One region of the Streptomyces sp. NPDC054840 genome, then DNA from elsewhere that is predicted to be linked to it. Evidence: riboswitches for the same ligand, from Rfam matches in the RefSeq annotation. Region 1 holds a riboswitch; each other region holds the start of a gene.

Region 1 (6,531 bases):
CCCCGTGTCCCTCATTTCTTCACATGCCGGAATACGGACGGGGTCTTACGTTCGGCGGGCAATCCCCCGTAGATTCCCTGCGCTTACGCAGTGATCGACGAGGGGACGAGGTCATGCCTGAACCGGAAGCAACAGGGACAGAACGGGACGCGGCGAGTCCGGGCGGTACGTCGGGCTCGCCTTCTCCCAGGTCCATCGCCGCGTGGGTGCTCGTCGGACTCGTCGGTGCCATCGGCTGGGGCGTGATGGCGCTGTCACGCGGCGAGGAGATCTCCGCCGCCTGGCTCCTCGCCGCCGCGCTGGGCTCGTACGCGATCGCCTACCGCTTCTACGCGCGCTTCATCGCGGACCGCGTGCTGAAGGTGGACGCCACCCGGGCCACCCCCGCCGAACGCCTCGACAACGGTGTCGACTTCCACCCCACCGACCGCCGGGTGCTCTTCGGTCACCACTTCGCGGCCGTCGCCGGGGCCGGCCCGCTCGTCGGACCCGTGCTCGCCGCGCAGATGGGCTATCTGCCGGGCACCATCTGGATCGTCGCCGGCGTCATCTTCGCCGGGGCCGTCCAGGACATGGTCACGCTGTTCTTCTCCACCCGCCGCGACGGGCGTTCGCTCGGTCAGATGGCCCGGGACGAGATCGGCCCCGTCGGCGGGGCCGCCGCCCTGATCGCCGTGTTCGCCATCATGATCATCCTGTTGGCGGTCCTGGCCCTGGTCATCGTCAATGCCCTGGCGCACTCGCCCTGGGGCGTCTTCTCCATCGGCATGACCATCCCGATCGCCGTCTTCATGGGTTTCTACCTGCGCGTCCTGCGGCCGGGCCGGGTCACCGAGGTCTCCGTCATCGGCGTCGCACTGCTGCTGCTCGCCATCGTCGCGGGCGGCTGGGTCGCCGAGTCCTCCTTCGCGGACACCTTCACCCTGGAGAAGGAGACCCTGGTCATCTGGATGGTGGTGTACGGCTTCCTGGCATCGGTGCTTCCGGTGTGGATGCTGCTCGCACCCCGCGACTACCTCTCCACCTTCATGAAGGTCGGCACCATCGCCCTCCTCGCCATCGGCGTGGTCGTCGCGATGCCCACCCTGAAGATGCCCTCGGTCACCGACTTCGCGGCCCGCGGCGACGGACCGGTCTTCGCCGGGTCGATGTTCCCCTTCGTCTTCATCACCATCGCGTGCGGCGCGCTCTCCGGCTTCCATGCCCTGGTCTCCTCGGGAACCACCCCGAAGATGATCCAGAAGGAGACCCAGGTCCGCATGATCGGCTACGGCGCCATGCTGACCGAGTCCTTCGTCGCCGTCATGGCGATCATCGCGGCCTGCATCATCGAGCCCGGCCTCTTCTTCGCCGTCAACTCCCCCGGCGGGGTCATCGGCACCACGGTCGAGTCCGCCTCCCAGGCGGTGACCAACTTCGGTTTCGCGATCTCCCCCGAGGCGCTCGCCCAGGCCGCCAAGGACGTCGAGGAAGCCAGTCTGCTCTCGCGCACGGGCGGCGCGCCGACCTTCGCACTCGGAATGTCGGAGATCTTCTCCGCCGTGGTCGGCGGCGCCGGCATGAAGGCGTTCTGGTATCACTTCGCCATCATGTTCGAGGCGCTCTTCATCCTGACGACGCTCGACGCGGGCACCCGCGTGGGCCGGTTCATGCTCCAGGACACCCTCGGCAACGTGCACAAGTCCTTCAAGGACGTCAGCTGGAAGCCCGGCGTGTGGTTCGCGAGCGCGATCGTCGTGGCCGGCTGGGGCTACTTCCTGTGGGTCGGCATCAAGGACCCGCTCGGCGGCATCAACCAGCTCTTCCCGCTCTTCGGCATCGCCAACCAGCTGCTCGCCGCGGTCGCGCTGGCCGTCTGCACCACGCTGCTGATCAAGTCCGGCCGGCTCAAGTGGGCCTGGGTGACGGGCGTTCCGCTGGTCTGGGACGCCACGGTGACCCTCACCGCGAGCTACCAGAAGATCTTCTCCGACGACGTGAAGGTCGGCTTCTTCGCCCAGCGCGACAAGTACCAGGCCGGAATCGACGCCGACAAGGTCCTGGCGCCCGCCAAGAACATGGACGACATGCACACCGTGGTCACCAACGCCACGGTCGACGGCGTCCTGTGCGCCCTCTTCGCCCTCCTGATCATCGTGGTCCTCGCGGACGCGGCCAGGACCTGCCTCAAGGCCGTCCGCGACCCGGGGTCGGCGACCCTCTCCGAGACCCCGTGGACCGAGTCGAAGATCGTCGCCCCGGCCGGGCTGATCGCGACCGCCGGGGAGCGGGCGGAGCTCGCCGCGGCGGGTCCGGACGCGGGCGGCGGACACGTCAAGGAGCCGGTGGCGTGAGCACCGTACGGAGCGTGCTGGCCAGGGCCAGGTTCTACGTACGGGAGTTCTCCGGGGAGGCCGCGTACGACCGGTACGTGGCCCACGCCCGCACCCACGACCCGGACGCGGAGGTCCTGACCCGCCGCGCCTTCGAACGCGCCCGTACGGACGCCCGCGAGGCGGACCCCCGCGAGGGCTTCCGCTGCTGCTGACGCGCACGAAGGGCCCCGCCACCTGAGGCAGCGGGGCCCTTCGGCATTCCTCAGCGCACCCAGTCCTTGAGGGGCTCGGTCGGGAAGGAGAACCCGACGGGCTCAGGCAGCTCGACGTCCTTGCCGAAGGGGATGGTGCGCACCGTCTCGTACAGCCTCCCGTCGGGATCGCTGTGGACATGCACCAGGCAGTTGTCCCGGTCGATGAGGAGGTAGACGGGGATGCCTGTCGCCGCGTACGCGGGCGGCTTCGCCTTACGGTCGCGTTCGTCGGTGCCGGAGTCGTACGACGTAACCTCGACGACCATCAGGACAGGAGCCGGGTCGGCCCATTCCCCCTGCCCTTCGAATGCGCCATCCGGGGCGAGGGAGGCATCCGGGCGCGCCCGGCCCGAACGGTACTGCTCGACCTTCAGGCCGCGTTCCACGTGGAGCCAGACCTCGGGCCGGAGCTGCATACAGATGCGGGACAGCCACACAACGATCCGGTCCTGATCCCCATCAGGCACCGCCTTGACCCCCAGCTTCCCGTCGATGAATTCCAACCGCAGCCCCTCCACCTCTCTGGCGCCTATACGCGCGAGGGTCTCGAACTCCTCGGTCAGCATGTGGGGGCGGTCGGTCATCACGGTCATGCCTCGCTCACCTTCCTCGACGGTGCCGTCTCCGACGATGGCGCCGCCCCCCAACACCCGTCCTGCACACTCGACCGCATGGACACGGTGATCAGGGCGGTGCGGCCCGCCGAGTACGCGGAGCTGGGTGCGATCACGGCGCAGGCCTACCTCGCCGACGGGCATCTGGACTCCAACGAGGACGACCACTACGCGAACGTGCTGCGCGACGTGGCCGGCCGGGCCGCCGGGGGCGAGGTGCTCGTCGCCGTGCGGGACGGTCGGTTGCTGGGCGGTGTGACCTTCGCCCCTCCGGGCAGTCCGCTCGCCGACATCGCCGCCCCGGACGAGGCGGAGTTCCGCATGCTCGCGGTGGCCCACGCGGCGCGGGGCCAGGGCGCCGGCGAGGCTCTGGTGCGGGCCTGCATCGAGCGGGCGACGGCCCTGGAGGGTGTGACCGGCCTGGTTCTCTCCACCCAGCGCAGCATGGCCGGGGCCCACCGGATCTACGCGCGACTGGGCTTCGTACGCACTCCGGAGCGGGACTGGGCGCCGATCGAAGGCCTGACACTCCTCACTTACCGGCTCAAGCTGTAGCCACGTCGACACTACATGTGGGGGTTACCGCAGAGGGCCGCCCCCACATGTATGCTCATGCCTGCTGTCGCCGCAGGGGAATCCGGTGCGAATCCGGAACTGTCCCGCAACGGTATGAAGTGTCCGGCTACCGGACACCAAGTCCGATGACCTGCCGTCAGCGCGCCCGGCTCGACCGAACCGGGTGCCGATTCGTCCGGGCCTCGCGGTTGGGCCGGTGGACGCCATGCGGGGTACGCGTTCTCGTCGCGCCCGCGTGCGCCCGCTCGCGCCCCGCTCCGCCGATGACCGGGCCGAGCGAGGGAGAGCTCCCGCCGTGACCATCGCGCCTTCCGCACCGCGCGCCGAGTCCACTTCTGGCGACAACACCGAGGGCCCGGGGGCCACGCTGCTGCGTACCCTCACCGAACTGACGGCGGACCTCCCCGACACCGACCCCGGCCGGGTCGCCGCCTCCGCGCTGCGCGGCCGCAGCTCCGCCGCCGACGACGCCGAACTGCGCGGGCTGGCCACCGAGGCCGCCGCCGGTCTGATCTCCGAGGACCCGGCCTACTCCCGGCTCGCCGCCCGCCTGCTGACGCTGGCCGTGCGCGACGAGGCCGCGAGCCAGGGCTCCACCTCCTTCTCGGCCTCCGTCGAGGTCGGCCACCGCGAGGGCCTCATCGCCGACCGCACGGCCGAGTTCGTCCGTGCCCACGCGAGCCGGCTCGACTCGCTCGTCGAGCTGACCCTCGCCGAGGGCGCCGACGACCGCTTCGGCTTCTTCGGACTGCGCACGCTGCACAGCCGCTACCTGCTGCGCCACCCGATCACCCGTCAGGTCATCGAGACCCCGCAGTACTTCATGCTGCGCGTGGCCTGCGGTCTGGCCGCCGACGACAGCGTCCAGGCCGTGGAGGAAGTGACCTCGCTGTACCGGCTGATGAGCCGTCTGGACTACCTGCCGTCCTCCCCGACGCTCTTCAACTCCGGTACCCGGCACCCGCAGATGTCCTCCTGCTACCTGCTGGACTCGCCGCTGGACGAGCTCGACTCGATCTACGACCGCTACCACCAGGTGGCCCGGCTCTCCAAGCACGCCGGCGGCATCGGCCTCTCGTACTCCCGCATCCGCGCCCGCGGTTCGCTGATCCGCGGCACCAACGGCCACTCCAACGGCATCGTGCCGTTCCTGAAGACCCTCGACGCCTCCGTCGCCGCCGTGAACCAGGGTGGCCGCCGCAAGGGCGCCGCCGCCGTCTACCTGGAGACCTGGCACGCGGACATCGAGGAGTTCCTGGAGCTCCGCGACAACACCGGCGAGGACCAGCGCCGTACGCACAACCTGAACCTCGCCCACTGGGTGCCGGACGAGTTCATGCGCCGCGTGAACGCCGACGCCGAGTGGTCGCTGTTCTCCCCGGCCGACGTGCCCGAGCTGGTGGACCTGTGGGGCGACGCGTTCGACGCCGCCTACCGCAAGGCCGAGGCGGACGGCCTGGCCCGCAAGACCATGCCCGCCCGCGACCTGTACGGCCGGATGATGCGCACCCTGGCGCAGACCGGCCAGGGCTGGATGACCTTCAAGGACGCCTCCAACCGCACGGCGAACCAGACCGCCGAGCCGGGCACCGTCGTGCACTCCTCGAACCTGTGCACCGAGATCATCGAGGTCACCGACGACGGCGAGACGGCCGTCTGCAACCTCGGCTCGGTCAACCTGGGCGCGTTCGTCATCGACACGGCCGACGGTCGCGACATCGACTGGGAGCGGATCGACGAGACGGTCCGCACCGCGGTGACCTTCCTCGACCGCGTGGTGGACATCAACTTCTACCCGACCGAGCAGGCCGGCCGCTCCAACGCCCGCTGGCGTCCGGTGGGCCTGGGCGCGATGGGCCTCCAGGACGTCTTCTTCCAGCTGAAGCTGCCCTTCGACTCCCCCGAGGCGAAGGCCCTGTCCACCAAGCTCTCCGAGCGCATCATGCTGGCCGCGTACGAGGCCTCCTGCGACCTCGCCGAGCGCAGCGGCCCGCTGCCGGCCTGGGAGCAGACCCGTACCGCCCGTGGTGTCCTGCACCCGGACCACTACGACGTCGAGCTGAACTGGCCGGAGCGCTGGGACGCACTGCGCGCCCGCGTCGCGACGTCCGGCATGCGCAACTCGCTGCTGCTGGCCATCGCGCCGACGGCGACGATCGCCTCGATCGCCGGCGTGTACGAGTGCATCGAGCCGCAGGTCTCCAACCTGTTCAAGCGCGAGACGCTCAGCGGTGAGTTCCTCCAGGTGAACGGCTACCTGGTGGAGGAGCTGAAGCAGCTCGGCGTATGGGACGCACAGACCCGCGAGGCGCTGCGCGACTCCTCCGGCTCGGTCCAGGGCTTCGGCTGGATCCCGGCCGAGGTCCGCGAGCTGTACCGCACGGCGTGGGAGATCCCGCAGCGCGGTCTGATCGACATGGCGGCGGCCCGTACGCCGTTCCTGGACCAGTCGCAGTCGCTGAACCTGTTCCTGGAGACGCCCACCATCGGCAAGCTCAGCTCGATGTACGCGTACGCCTGGAAGCAGGGCCTGAAGACCACCTACTACCTGCGCTCGCGCCCGGCGACGAGGATCGCCCGCGCCGCGCAGGCGGCCACCCCCGTCGAGCTGCCGCAGGCGGTGGCCGACGCCGAGGCGCTGGCCTGCTCCCTTGAGAACCCCGAGTCCTGCGAGGCCTGCCAGTAATGAGCTCCAACGACCAGAAGAACCTCCTGGACCCGGGCTTCGAGCTCACGCTCCGCCCGATGCGGTACCCGGACTTCTACGAGCGC
Region 2 (6,531 bases), on a different contig from region 1:
GTTCCCGCAGCCAGTCCAGGGCCTTCACCGTGCCCCGGGTGCCCGGTACGACGACCAGGTCCGCGTCGGCCAGTTCCTCGGCCCGGTCCACGAACCGCACCACGACCCCCGGCTCCGCCGCGAGCGCGTCCACGTCCGTGAAGTTCGACATCAGCGGCACCGCGCACACGGCGACCCTCAGCACGTCCTCGCCCACCGGCGGCGCGACCACGGACTCGCGTACCGCCCCACGCAGGGAGACCCGCAGACCGTCCTCCTCGTCGATGCCCAGGCCGTGCTGGAACGGCAGCACCCCGTACGTGGCCCGGCCCGTCAGGCCGCGCAGCATCTCCATGCCCGGCTCCAGCAGCGACACGTCGCCGCGGAACTTGTTGACCATGTATCCCGCGATCAGGGACTGGTCCCCGGGGGAAAGCAGCGCCGTCGTCCCGAAGAAGGACGCGAAGACCCCGCCGCGGTCGATGTCCCCGACCACGACCACCGGGAACCGCGCGGCCCGCGCGATGCCCATGTTCACGATGTCGGTCCGGCGCAGGTTGATCTCGGCCGGACTCCCCGCCCCCTCGCAGATCACGGCGTCATACGTGCCCCGCAGCTGCTCCAGGCAGTCCGTGACGATGCCGAGCAACTGCTCCTGGCGCCCGCCGCGCAGTGCCTTCCCGGGGGACGACCCCCCGACCTCCCCGAAGAACCCGCGGGCGCTCATCTCGCCCACCGGCTTGCCCAGCAGCACCACCTGGCTGCTGCGGTCCCCGCCCGGCTTGAGCAGCACCGGGTTCATCAGCGCGGTCGGCTCCACGCGGGCCGCCTGGGCCTGCATCGCCTGGGCGCGCCCGATCTCGGCGCCCTCCAGCGTCACGAAGGAGTTCAGCGACATGTTCTGCGCCTTGAAGGGCGCCACCTTCACGCCCTGCCGGGCCAGCCAACGGCAGATGCCCGCCGTGACCACGCTCTTGCCCGCGTCCGACGTGGTGCCCGCGACCAGCAGACCGCCGCCGCGCTTCGCGCCGCTCATCCGCGCCGCCCTCTCTGTGTCGTACGTGTCATACGTGTCGTACGGGAGACGAGCAGCCTGGCGGCCACGCAGGCGGCCAGGGCCAGCCAGGTCACCTTCCGCGACAGCCGTACCGCCCGCTCGATGTCCGCTACCTCCACCGGCCGCCCCGCCCCGCCGTTCAGTACCGCTCGGTGCTCGACACGGCCGCCGTACGCGAGGGTTCCGCCCAGTCTGACGCCCAGCGCCCCGGCGAAGGAGGCCTCGACGGGTCCGGCGTTCGGGCTCGGGTGCGCGGCGGCGTCCGCGCGCCAGGCCCGTACGGCGCCCCGCCGGTCGGGGCCGGCCAGTACGGCCGCGACGGCCGTCAGTCGGGCCCCCGGCCAGCCGGCCAGGTCGTCGAGCCGGGCGGAGGCCCAGCCGTAGCGCAGGTAGCGGGGGGACCTGTGGCCGACCATCGCGTCCAGGGTGTTCACGGCGCGGAAGGCCAGCAGTCCGGGAACTCCGGCGACGGCGCCCCACACGAGGGCCCCGACCACCGCGTCGGAGGTGTTCTCGGCGACGGACTCCACGACGGCGCGAGCCATCTGCTGCCCGTCCAGGGCCTGCGGGTCGCGTCCGCACAGGTGGGGCAGCCGCTCCCGGGCCACCTCGATGTCCCCGGCGGCGAGGGCGCCGCCGATGGCGCGCGCCTCACGGCCGAGCGAGGTGCCGCCCACGACGGCCCAGGTGGCGGCAGCGGTCAGGGCGATACGGGCGGCCGCGGGCCGGGAGCGCACGGCGCGGGCGCCCAGCGCTCCGACGGCGGCCGCGCCCCCGGCGCACACCAGAGTGTGCAGGAGGCCCCGGGCGCGGTCGTCGCGCCACAGGGAGCGTTCGACGGCGGCGGCGGCCCGTCCGAAGGCGGCCACGGGGTGCCCTCGGCGCGGATCCCCGAGGATCCGGTCGCCGATCAGGCCCGCCGTGGCGCCGTACGCGAAGACGCGATCGGCACGCATGGTGGCAGGTATGTCCTCACTCAGGGTCCGCGCCCTGGTTCGACGTGTCCGGCGGCGAGAGTTCCTGGCTCCCGGGACGCACGCGCGGCGTGCGATTCCGGTGACAGTGGCGGGACCGCGCCGGATTCGCACCGGACTTCCTCTCCATGCCGCCGTATTGGCTCCGGCAGTCCACCACGCACCTCGAACGCCCGTCAACTCGCCGTTGACCTGCGGTGCGGCCGGGACGGAGGGCGAGGGAGGGACCGGTGAACCGGCAGGGGAGGGGATACGGGAGGGAACACGAAAGCTCCCCCCGGGACAAACCCGGAGGGAGCCTTCACACCCGACCCGCCCTGCGGCGGCGGATCAGGAGACGATCAGGTAGATCCCGTACGTCACGGCCGCCGCGACGAGCGTGAAGCAGAGGTAGGCGCCGGTGCGGGCGAGGGTGGCGGTGCCGCCCTGCTCGGTGGCGGTCTCGTGCTTGGACAGGCCCACCAGGCCCAGCGTGAACAGGGCCACGAGGGCGACCGTGGCGGAGAGGCTGACCCCGAAGACGGAGCCGAGTGCTTCCCAGTCGATCTTCATACTGCCGTTTCCTCTGTATGTCTCGGTCAGACCGCGGCGGCCGGAGCCGGCGCGGTCGTCGGGGCGGTCGTCTCGGCCGGGATGGTGGCCTTGAGGTCCTCGTCCGTGACCGCGGCGGTCGTACCGGCGGCCGCTGCCGCGGACGTAGCGGCCGCTGCGACGGTCGGCGGGACGGTGACGGCGGCGATCGCCGTGGTGACCACACCCGGCGCCTCCGCGGCGGCCGGCTCCACGTCGTTCACGTTGTGGTGGTCGACGACCTGGCGGCGGGAGATGACCCAGATGGCGAAGCAGGAGGCGACCAGGAAGACGGTGACGCCGGCGATGCCGATGTCACCGGAACGCATGACCAGCTCGGCGCCGGCGGAGACCAGCGCGGCGGCCGGCAGGGTCAGGCCCCAGGCGATGAACATGCGGGTCGCGGTGGACCAGCGGACCACACCGCCCTTGCGGCCCAGGCCCGAACCCATGACGGCGCCGGAGCACGCGTGGGTGGTGGAGAGCGAGAAGCCGAGGTTCGAGGAGGCGAGGATGACGGCCGCGGCCGAGGTCTGGGCGGCGAAGCCCTGCTGCGGCTGCAGGTCGGTCAGGCCGGTGCCCATGGTGCGGATGATGCGCCAGCCGCCCAGGTAGGTACCCATCGCGATGGCCATACCGGCGGAGACGATGACCCAGACCGGCGGGTTCGCGTCGGGCGCGATCGCGCCGCCGGCGATGAGGGCCAGGGTGATGATGCCCATCGTCTTCTGCGCGTCGTTGGTGCCGTGCGCGAGGGAGACGAGACCGGCCGAGGCGATCTGACCGGCGCGGTAGCCCTTGGCGGAGGTCTTCTCGCCGACCTTGTCACCCAGCTTGTAGGTGAGCTTGGCGGCCAGGTACGCGGCGATGCCGGCCACCAGCGGGGCGGCGATCGCGGGGATGAGGACCTTCGTGACGACGACGCTGCCGTTGACCGCGCCGATGCCGGCGGAGGCGACCGCGGCGCCGATCAGGCCGCCCATCAGGGCGTGCGAGGAGCTGGAGGGGAGACCGACCAGCCAGGTGACGAGGTTCCAGAGGATCGCTCCGACCAGGGCGGCGAAGATCACCTCTGGCTGGATGCCTTCCTCGTTGACGAGGCCCTTGGAGATCGTCTTGGCGACCTCCACGGACAAGAACGCGCCGACGAGGTTGAGCACGGCGGACATGGCCACCGCCGTCTTGGGCTTGAGGGCGCCGGTCGAGATGGTGGTAGCCATCGCGTTGGCTGTGTCGTGGAAACCGTTCGTGAAGTCGAACACGAGAGCGGTAATGATCACGATCCCGAGGAGAAGCGTTATGTGCTCCATTTACCCAGGCTTCTGTTTGACGTCAGTGGCTCGGCGACCGTAAGCAATCTGAGTGAACGGAAGATGAACTGGCGCGGGCGGAGCGGTGTACTGGCGCGGGGTGTGATCGGGCCATTCGTCCTGATTCTGGCGTAGATAACGCCATAAATGCACGTCAAAGCCGGGTGGGTGAACCTCTCCGCCGGGAGCCCGGCCCGCATACGATCCCGCCTCCGGGGCGCTGAAAGAGATCCAGATCACTCGCCGTCGGCCCGGCGCGCGCCGAAGGCGGAGGGATCCGCTCCGGTGGCCCGCCGGATGTCCCGAGCCGACACTGGAGCCGTGCGTACCGCGACAGCGACGGCAGCGGCCGTCACCACGACTCTGCTGGGTGCCGGCGCGGCTGCCGTCGCCATCGGCAGGCACGCCGCCGCCGCGGCCCTGCGGCCGGAACCCGGACGCCCGCTGCCCGGCGGACCACGGCTCAGCGTCCACTCCGCCGCCGACGGCCGGATCACGCTGACCCGCTCGCTCGCCTCCCTGCGCCCCGGTACGTACGGCCTGGTCGCACCCGGCGTGCACGCCGTCGTCGGGCCCGTGATCCCGGGCGCCGACCCCGGCCCGGACGCGGTCGTACGGCGGCTCGTCTCCGTCACCCACGGCACCCTGGAACCCGGCACCCGGGTCTCTCTCACCCCCCAGGTGTACGCCGGCAACCCGCGCACCGCCCTCGGGCTCGACCACGCCGACGTGGACATCCCCGGGGAGCTCGGCGCCCTGCCCGCCTGGTTCCTGCCCGCCGCCCGGGACACCTGGGTGATCACCGTGCACGGGCTCGGCAGCAGCCGTGAGCACCCGATGGTGGTCATGCCCCTCCTGCACCGTCACCGAATGCCCGTCCTGGACCTCGGCTACCGGGGCGACCTGGGCGCCCCCGCCTCCCCGGACGGCCTCGGTCACCTCGGTGAATCGGAATGGCGTGACCTGGACGCCGCCATCCGCTACGCCCTGCGCTACGGAGCCCGCCGCGTGGTCCTGTACGGCTGGTCCACCGGCGCCACCATGGCCCTGCACGCCTTCGAGCGCTCGCCGCTGGCCCACCGGATCTCCGGGCTGGTCCTCGACTCCCCGGTGCTCGACTGGCACGCCACCCTGCGGGGGCTCGCCGCGGCGCGCGGCGTCCCCGGCGTGGTGCTCCCACTGGCGGCCCGGGCCGCCGAGGGCCTCACGGGCCTGCGCGCCGACCGCCGGCGGGCGGGCGCCGACCCCGGCGCGCTGCGCGTGCCCGTACTGATCGTCCACGGCCCGGACGACGCGCTCGCCCCCTGGGACCCCTCCCGCAGACTCGCCGCCGCCCGACCCGACCTCGTCACGCTGCACACCGTGACCGGGGCCGGGCACGGCGCGATGTGGAACGCCGACCCGGCCGACTACGAGGAGGCCCTGCGCCGCTTCCTCATCCCCCTCATGTGAACGCCGTGCCGAGGTCCCCGCGGAGGCTGCGTGAACGGCTCGCGAGGAGGACTGCGGGAACGCCCGCGTGAAGAGCCGTCATGTGAAGGCCCTGTGACGGACGGGCCCCTCGGGCGGCTTGTCCCGGTCTGCACCGCGGGTGAGCGGCGGCAACGACCGGTTCCGTTTGGGCTTTCGGCCAGTGACGGGCGAGACTGCTTCCGTGACGTCCCGAAAGCCTGATGAGCAGTTGGCTCGCGACTCCAGACTCCGACTCGTCTCGCCGCGCTCCGTCGCCGCGGCCCGCAAGGCGGTGACCGACCGACGCACCCGGCCCGTGCCCAGGCCCCCGGCGGGTACGCCCGCCACGGCCGACCTCGCGAACCGGGCCCGGGCCTCGCTCGCCGATGCCGTACGCCTGACCCGCTGGGCCGAGCGCAACCTCGGCGCCGGAGACGGCGGCCGGCCCGCCCCCACGGGCGCCCTGCCCGCGGCCGACGTCGAACGCGCCGCCGCCGAACTGGGCCTGACACCCGGCCAGATCCAGGTCGGCTGGGACCGCGCCCGCCTCGCCGGACTGGTCGAGGTGCACGGCGGCCACGCCCGGCCCGGCTGGCGGCTGCGCGCCTGGGACCGCGACGACACCGCCGTACTGCGCGGCTGGGTCGCCCTCTTCGACGCCTGGTCGCTGGTCCATCCCGCACCCGCCGACATCGCCCCCTCGGCCGTCGCCGAGGTCGTCGAGGCCATGCCCCAGCTCCTCTCCCTGCTCCAGCTCTCCGCCGGACCGGTGACCGTCCCCGACCTGCTCGACCTGCTCGGGCAGCGCGTCACCGAACTGCGCGACGAGCGGTGCGAGATCCCCTACGAGTCCGAGCCCACGGTGGCGCTGACGTCCGCCGCCGGCTCCGCGGAGGCCCGCCCCGTCCCGCTCGCCCGACTGCTGCGCTGGGCGCTCGGCGGACTAGCCGCCGTGGACGCCGTCACCCTCGGTCCTGCCCGGGCCACGCTCACACCGCTCGGCAGCTGGGCCGTCTGGGTCAAGCTGGAGCAGATCTGCGTCGCGGCGCAGAGCCCCGCCGGGAACATCGAGCAGTCAGCCGCCGCCATGCTGCACGGCTGCGCGCGGCTCACCCCCGGCCCGGCCCGCGCCGAGTACCAGGCGTGGCTCGCCGCCCGGCCCGTCGGCCACGCCGTGGCCGAGCTGCTG
Region 3 (6,531 bases), on a different contig from region 1:
GCGCCCCGGTGAAAGAACTCGGCTTGGGCGACGCCGAGTGGCGGACCGTGCACCAACAGGCCGGGGCGCTCTGCGCCCGGCTCCACGAGGCCGGGCCACTCGACCGCAGCGATCGGGTGGAGGCCGAAGCCTCTTTACCCGCCGCCGCTGACGGAGCAGAGAAGTACCTGGCTCGCGCCGGGGGCCGGCTCGACCATGACGAGCAGCAGCTGGTCCGGGACCATGCCGCACGCCTTCGCCGCGTCGGCCCGGTACCCGTCGGCTATATCCACGGCGACAACCAGCCGAGGAACTGGCTGTGGTCCACGAGCGGGCTCGCCCTCATCGACTTCGAACGGTCCCGGCCGGCCGCCCGTGTCCAGGACCTCGTCATCCTCGCGACCACCCAGTGGGCCGACCATCCGGACCGCGAGGAGGCGTTCCTCCTCTCCTACGGGCGGGAGCTGTCGGACGCCGAGCGGCACGCGCTGCGCTGCCTGACCGCGCTGGACGCGGTCAACTGCCTGGCCTGGGGCCCGGACAACGGCGACGCCGAGGTCACTGCCCGGGGGCGGCGGACCCTGGACCGGCTCATGAGGGAGGAACAGCCGTGAGCGCCGTGCACCGGAGTATCGGTAACGTCATGATCTTGCTGCAGCGTCCCGCCGACGGCCGGATCCTGACCGTCCGGCACCAGGCGACGTCGTGGCACTCCCCCGAAATGCTTACGGTCGTCGGAGGACGCCTTGAGGAGGGCGAGTTCCTCGACGAGGGAGCGGCGCGCGAGCTAGCCGAGGAAGTCGGCATCCACATCAGCCCGGACCGCCTGCGGTTCTGCCAGCTCCTCCACTTCCACGCGGCGGACGGTGAGCGGGTGATCGGCGCCTTCTCGGTGCGGGAGTGGGATGGCACCCGTACAACCGCGAGCCGGGCACGCACACCGAGCTGGTGTGGGTAGACCCGGCCGCGCCGCCGCCCGACTGCCACCCCTTTACCCACGCGGTCCTCACCCACTTCGCCACCGGCCGGCTCTACGCCAACGTGATCGCCCCGGAACTGCTGGGCGGTGAGGCCGGGTGACGACGTCCACCCAGACGGCCAAGGCCTCGACGGTCACCTCCCCGGATCTGCGCCGCTTGGTCGCCAGTGAGTGCGCGAGCCTGTCCGGATCCGCGGTCAGCACCGTCGCCCTCCCCACCCTGGCCGTACTGGAACTCCACGCCTCCACCACCCAGATCGCCGCGCTCGCCTTCCTCGGCCAACTGCCGAACGCCGTCGTGGCGCTCCCGGCCGGTGCGCTCTCGGACCGGTGTATTAACTGCACCGAGTCTCTGATCATGAAGCAGGATGATCTACGCCTTCGAGGAAGTGTGTCTTGCAAGATTTGTACCGCCAGCTGATCGAGGGCCAGGCCGATGTGCCTCGTGTCGGCTCGGTCGTCGAGCTGGAGTCGATACCGCGGTACGCCGTTCGGGCTGCGGGACCGGGGAGCTGGCCGCCCACCTGGCCAGGGTGGGCTACGCCGTCGACCTCACGGACAGCGCGATCGCCCGAGCCCGCGAAGAGCACGCCGCCGTCGAGGGCGTGCGCTGGCTACAGCTGGACATCGAGCGCGACGACCCGGCCCCGCTACACGAGGAGGGATACGACCTGATCACGCTGCGGCTGGTATACCCGTTCGTGCGAGACCGCGGCCAGATCGTTCACGGGCTGGGCGAGCGGCTGCGAGACGGCGGCGCACTCGTCGCCATCACCCCGGTCGTCGAGAACACCCCCGCGGAGCGGCGCGGGATCGCCCTGGACGAGGACGAGATCACGCTGCTCGGTGCGGGCTGGGCCACGGTGGAGCGGTTGGACGCGGACGGTCTGGCTTTCCTGGTCCTGCGTGGGCCGTGCCATCTCGACGCCCGGGCCGTCGAGAAGCGGCCGACCATCGGTCACGCCCTGACCGGCGCCCTCGCCGTCGTCACCGACGACGCTGGCCGGGTCCTGCTGGGCCGCTCCCGGAGCGGCATGCTCGAGCTGCCCGGCGGCAAGACCACCGGCCCGGAGGACTTCGCCGCCGCGGCGGTGCGCGAATTCGCCGAGGAGACCGGGCTGGTCGCCGATCCGGCCGACGCGCACGTGGTGACGATGCTGGTCGACGACAGCCACGGGGTCCCGCGGCTGACGGCCGTCGTCCGCATCACCGCCTGGACGGGCACTCTGGCCAACCCCGAGCCGGATAAGTTCGACCGCTGGGAGTTCTTCGACCTCCACGCCCTCGGCTGCGTCGGGGACGTGTTCGCCCCGGCCGCTCTCGCGCTCGACGCCGTGTGGCCCGGCGTCCTTCCCGGCGTGCCGCCGGCGACCTCCTACCTCATCGCCGCCGACCAGCCGCCCGTGCCGGCGGAGGCCGCCAGGCTGCGCGCGTCGATGACTCAGATGGTCACCGACGGCGGCTGGGCCCCCTCCGCGCTGGTGCAGGAGGCGCTGTGGACCGTGCCCCGGCACCGTTTCGCCCCGGAGGCGAACCTCGCTGCCGCGTACGACGGCGGCGACCGGGCCGTCATCACCCGCTACGACGAGGCCGGGACGGCGATCAGCTCGGTGTCTGCGGCCTGGCTTCAGGCCGACATGATCGAGCACCTGGGCCTGGAGCCGGACGCGATGGTGTTCGAGGCGGGATCCGGCGGCTACAACGCCGAGCTGATCGCCCACGTCACCGGACCCGGCGGACGCGTGGTCACCGTCGACATCGACACGTGGGTCGTGCGCCGCACCCGCCGGTTCCTCACGGAGGCCGGCAGCGGCCGCGTCTCCGCCGTTGAAGCCGACGCCGCCCTCGGCGCACCTGGGCACCTCGTGCCGCGCGGCGGCTTCGACGCCGGCATGATCACCTACAACTGCTGGGACATCGCCCCGGCCTGGCGGGAGCAGCTGGCCGAGGGCGGCCGTCTGGTCCTGCCGCTGGAGATGGGCGGCTACACCCGGGCGATCACCTTCGAGCGGCACGGCGAGGTGCTGCGCGCCCGTCACTTCACGTACTGCGGTTTCGTCCGCGACCAAGGACAGCAGGCTCGCACCATCCCGGTCCTCGCCCTCCTCGACGGCGGGCTGACGGTCCGCTTCGAGCACGGCACCGCCGCCGATACGACGGGCTTGGAGGCGCTGCGCGGGCCGCGGTACGAGGTCCCCACGGGCGTGACCATGGGGGCGAACGCCTACTTCGGTTCCCTGCAGTTGTACGCGGCCACCACCCTGTCGGGCTTCTGCCGCCTGGCCGCCCACCAGGAACCGGACGAGGGTGTGACCGGCATCGCGAAGGACCGCGACGCCCCCGCGATCGTCGGCGACGCCTCGCTCGCCTACCTGATCCACGTCCAGACCAAGGACGGCGACAACCCGCAGGACAAGGAGTGGGAGTGGACCGTCCACGCCTTCGGCGAGCAGGGACCCGCGCTCGCCGAGCGGCTGGCGGCCACGGTCCGGTCCTGGGACCGCCACATCCGCGCAGACGACAACGAGCAACACTCCGATCCCGTCCTGACGGTCCACCCGGCCGGCACGCCCGACGACGCGCTGCCCGCCGGCGACGTCCTGGACAAGGACCTCTGCCGCCTGGTGTTCCGCTGGCCCGGACGTGACGTGCCGCCGCCCCGGCCTGTTGAGCACCCCGAGGCCGACGTCGTGACGGAGGGAGTGTGACGGTGGAACGGGCAGTACGCCAGGCGGTGCCGTCCGGCATCCGTGCCCGGGCGAATCCCGGAGGCCGGCTGAACCGCGTCCGACGCCCTTGATCTCGCGGGCCTTACCGTCCGGGCGCCGGTGTGGTGGAGAGTGGCGACGTTGAGGCCAGGACGCCCGGCCGCCGTTCCTTCGCCAAGGACGCCCTCGCCGGTTCGTCGCACCGACAGAGCGTGATGATCAAGAACGGATGCGTCGCGCGCACGCGGCCGCCGCCCGGCGGGTCTCGATCAGCGGCGCCACGCCGGATTTCCGAGTTCGCCTCCACCACAACGGCTCAGCGGTGCCGAGGCCACGGAGGCGGTGCACAGCTCTTCGTTTCGGATCCGTGGGCCCACGCGTGGTCAGTTGGCCGACCCACGCCTCCGATCCTGCCGCTCGCCAGACGCAACGCGGGCCCCCTCGATCTGCGGTTCGGTGTCGAAGGAGGCCCTGCGTGCAGGTTATGCTGCAAACCGTCCCACGGGGGAAGTCCGGTCGAAGTCCGGCGCTGACCCGCAACGGTAGGCGGAGCCGCACATGCGGCTCCGTGAGCCCGATTACCCGCGGTGATGAAGGCTCCTGTCAATTCGCCGTGGACTGCGAGAAGGCGCTGCGCAGGGCGCCCCGCGTCCCGGGCCGCTCCTGTCCTCATGTAGGGCACGGCCTGAGGCGAAGGCGATCCGCCCGTGGCCACACCCCTGGAACTTGAACCAGCCGCGCCACCTCACACGGCGCCTACCGGCGTCGGCCCCGCGCCCAAGCACGTATCACTGCCCCTTCTCTTCGTCACCCTGTCCGTCGCACTTGTGCTCTCCATCGTGTGTGGGGCGGGGATGGGGGCGTCGGGACTGTCCTGGGGCGAGGTACTGCGTTTTCTGTGGGCGGGACTGACCGGCGGTTCCATAGCGCATGACGAAGCGCCGGCTTACACGATCGTGTGGGAACTGCGCTTCCCCCGAGCCGTGCTGGCCGCGGTCGTCGGAGCCGGCCTGTCGGCGATCGGCGTCGCCGTGCAAGCCATGGTCCGCAACGCCCTCGCCGACCCGTTCGTCCTGGGCATATCCTCGGGCGCGGCCGTCGGTGCCAATGCCGTCCTCCTCTTCGGGGCCTTCGGCGCTCTCGGTCTGTGGGCCCTGTCCACGGCGGCCTTCCTCTCCGCGCTCCTCGCCATGGCGCTGGTGTACGCGATCGCCCGCACCGCTGATGGCCTGACCCCGCTGAGGCTCGTCCTGACGGGCACCGCGATGTACTACGGCTTCTCGGCCGTCACCACGTTCATGGTGTTCGCGGCCGAACGCGGCGAGGCGGCCCGCTCCGCGATGATGTGGCTGCTCGGCAGCCTCGGCGGAGCCAGCTGGGCCTCCGTGCCGATCGCCGCGGGAGCCGTGCTCGCCGGCCTCGCCCACCTCACTGTGTCAGCGCGTCGCCTGAACGCCCTGGCGATGGGTGATGAGACCGCGGCGGCCTTGGGGGTGGACGCGGGGAGGCTGCGCAAGGAGCTGTTCCTGGTCTGTGCCGCCGTCACGGGTGCCGTGGTCGCGGTGAGCGGTGCGATCGGTTTCGTCGGCCTGATGGTCCCGCACGCCGCACGGATGCTGGTCGGCGCCGACCACCGCCGGCTGCTGGCCGTCGCCCCACTCGCGGGCGCCGTCCTGCTGATCTGGGTGGACATCCTGTCCCGGGTGGTGCTCGCACCCGTCGAGCTGCCGGTAGGCGTGCTGACCGCCGCCATCGGCGTGCCGTGCTTCGTCCTGCTGATGCGCCGCCGCTCCTACACCTTCGGAGGCGCGTGATGCGGATCGACATCGATGCACTGACGGTCGAAATCGCCGGCGCGCGGCTGGTACGGGAGGCCACGCTACGCGCGGACGACGGGCAGGTCGTCGGGCTCGTCGGGCCCAACGGCAGCGGCAAGTCCACCCTGCTGCGCTGCGTCTACCGCGCCCTGCGCCCCTCCGCCGGTACGGTCCTGCTCGGCGGCGAGGACCTGCACTCCCTGAGTGCGCGCGAAGGCGCCCGTCGGCTGGCCGCCCTGCCCCAGGAAGCGGTCACCGAATTCGACTTCACGGTCGCGGAGGTGGTGGCGATGGGGCGACTGCCGTACCAGCGGTCCGTGGCCCGGGCCACCGACGAAGACCGGAGGATGTGCGAGGCCGCGCTGGTGAGGGTCGGGGCCGGCCACCTCGCCGACCGCGGCTTCCTCACCCTCTCCGGAGGCGAGAAGCAGCGGGTCCTGATCGCCCGCGCACTCGCACAGCAGCCCCGCGTCCTGGTGCTCGACGAGCCCACCAACCACCTCGACATCGCCCAGCAGTTGGAAGTGCTGGCTCTGGTGCGCGGCAGTGGGCTGACGGTGCTCACCGCGCTGCACGACCTCAACCTCGCCGCGCTCCACTGCGACCTCCTCTACGTCATCGACAGCGGCCGAATCGTCGCTTCCGGCGCTCCGCACGACGTGCTCACGCCCGAGTTGCTGGCCGAGGTCTTCGGCGTACGGGCCCACCGGGTACCGCATCCGGAGTCCGGCGCCGTACAGCTGCTCTTCGACCGTCTCCTGCCCACTCAGCCCGCTTCCTGAGGAGTCATGGCCATGCCGAACCTCGTACGCCCCGCCGCACTCGCATTCGCTGCCGCCCTGGTGCTCACCGGATGCGGCGCGGAGGTCACCCCTCGGGACGGGGAGGGTGGTGATGCCAAGGCTCGCGGCGGCCACTATCCGGTGACCGTCGAGAACTGCGGCCAGAAGAAGAGCTACGACAAGGCTCCACAGCGCGTGGTCACCAATGACGTCGGTATCACCGAGATCATGTTCGCGCTGGGGCTTGAGGACCGTATGGCGGGCTA

Evidence for each region. Region 1 has a riboswitch for cobalamin ahead of ACWGIU_RS07530 (ribonucleoside-diphosphate reductase subunit alpha). Riboswitches for the same ligand answer to the same signal wherever they lie in the genome.
Region 2: linked by a shared signal. The riboswitch ahead of ACWGIU_RS16645 (cobalamin biosynthesis protein) and the one ahead of ACWGIU_RS07530 (ribonucleoside-diphosphate reductase subunit alpha) in region 1 are both predicted to bind cobalamin.
Region 3: linked by a shared signal. The riboswitch ahead of ACWGIU_RS11335 (FecCD family ABC transporter permease) and the one ahead of ACWGIU_RS07530 (ribonucleoside-diphosphate reductase subunit alpha) in region 1 are both predicted to bind cobalamin.

The regions. Positions count from the first base shown of each region.
Region 1 is NZ_JBSGZP010000065.1:5,344-11,874, reverse strand. Features, by position in the region: gene ACWGIU_RS07550 (carbon starvation CstA family protein) at 114-2,333, shown strand; gene ACWGIU_RS07545 (YbdD/YjiX family protein) at 2,330-2,527, shown strand; gene ACWGIU_RS07540 (Uma2 family endonuclease) at 2,578-3,162, opposite strand; gene ACWGIU_RS07535 (GNAT family N-acetyltransferase) at 3,241-3,738, shown strand; cobalamin riboswitch at 3,790-3,911, shown strand; gene ACWGIU_RS07530 (ribonucleoside-diphosphate reductase subunit alpha) at 4,055-6,445, shown strand; gene ACWGIU_RS07525 (ribonucleotide-diphosphate reductase subunit beta) at 6,445-6,531, shown strand, end outside.
Region 2 is NZ_JBSGZP010000201.1:3,849-10,379, reverse strand. Features, by position in the region: gene ACWGIU_RS16650 (cobyric acid synthase) at 1-1,015, opposite strand, end outside; gene ACWGIU_RS16645 (cobalamin biosynthesis protein) at 1,012-1,992, opposite strand; cobalamin riboswitch at 2,030-2,182, opposite strand; gene ACWGIU_RS16640 (hypothetical protein) at 2,341-2,562, opposite strand; gene ACWGIU_RS16635 (anion permease) at 2,589-3,890, opposite strand; gene ACWGIU_RS16630 (alpha/beta hydrolase family protein) at 4,212-5,342, shown strand; gene ACWGIU_RS16625 (hypothetical protein) at 5,545-6,531, shown strand, end outside.
Region 3 is NZ_JBSGZP010000114.1:653-7,183, reverse strand. Features, by position in the region: gene ACWGIU_RS11360 (phosphotransferase) at 1-593, shown strand, start outside; gene ACWGIU_RS11355 (NUDIX domain-containing protein) at 623-937, shown strand; gene ACWGIU_RS11350 (hypothetical protein) at 928-1,059, shown strand; gene ACWGIU_RS11345 (hypothetical protein) at 1,056-1,379, shown strand; gene fxlM (methyltransferase, FxLD system) at 1,492-3,666, shown strand; cobalamin riboswitch at 4,128-4,270, shown strand; gene ACWGIU_RS11335 (FecCD family ABC transporter permease) at 4,374-5,480, shown strand; gene ACWGIU_RS11330 (ABC transporter ATP-binding protein) at 5,480-6,265, shown strand; partial or broken gene ACWGIU_RS11325 (ABC transporter substrate-binding protein) at 6,278-6,531, shown strand, end outside.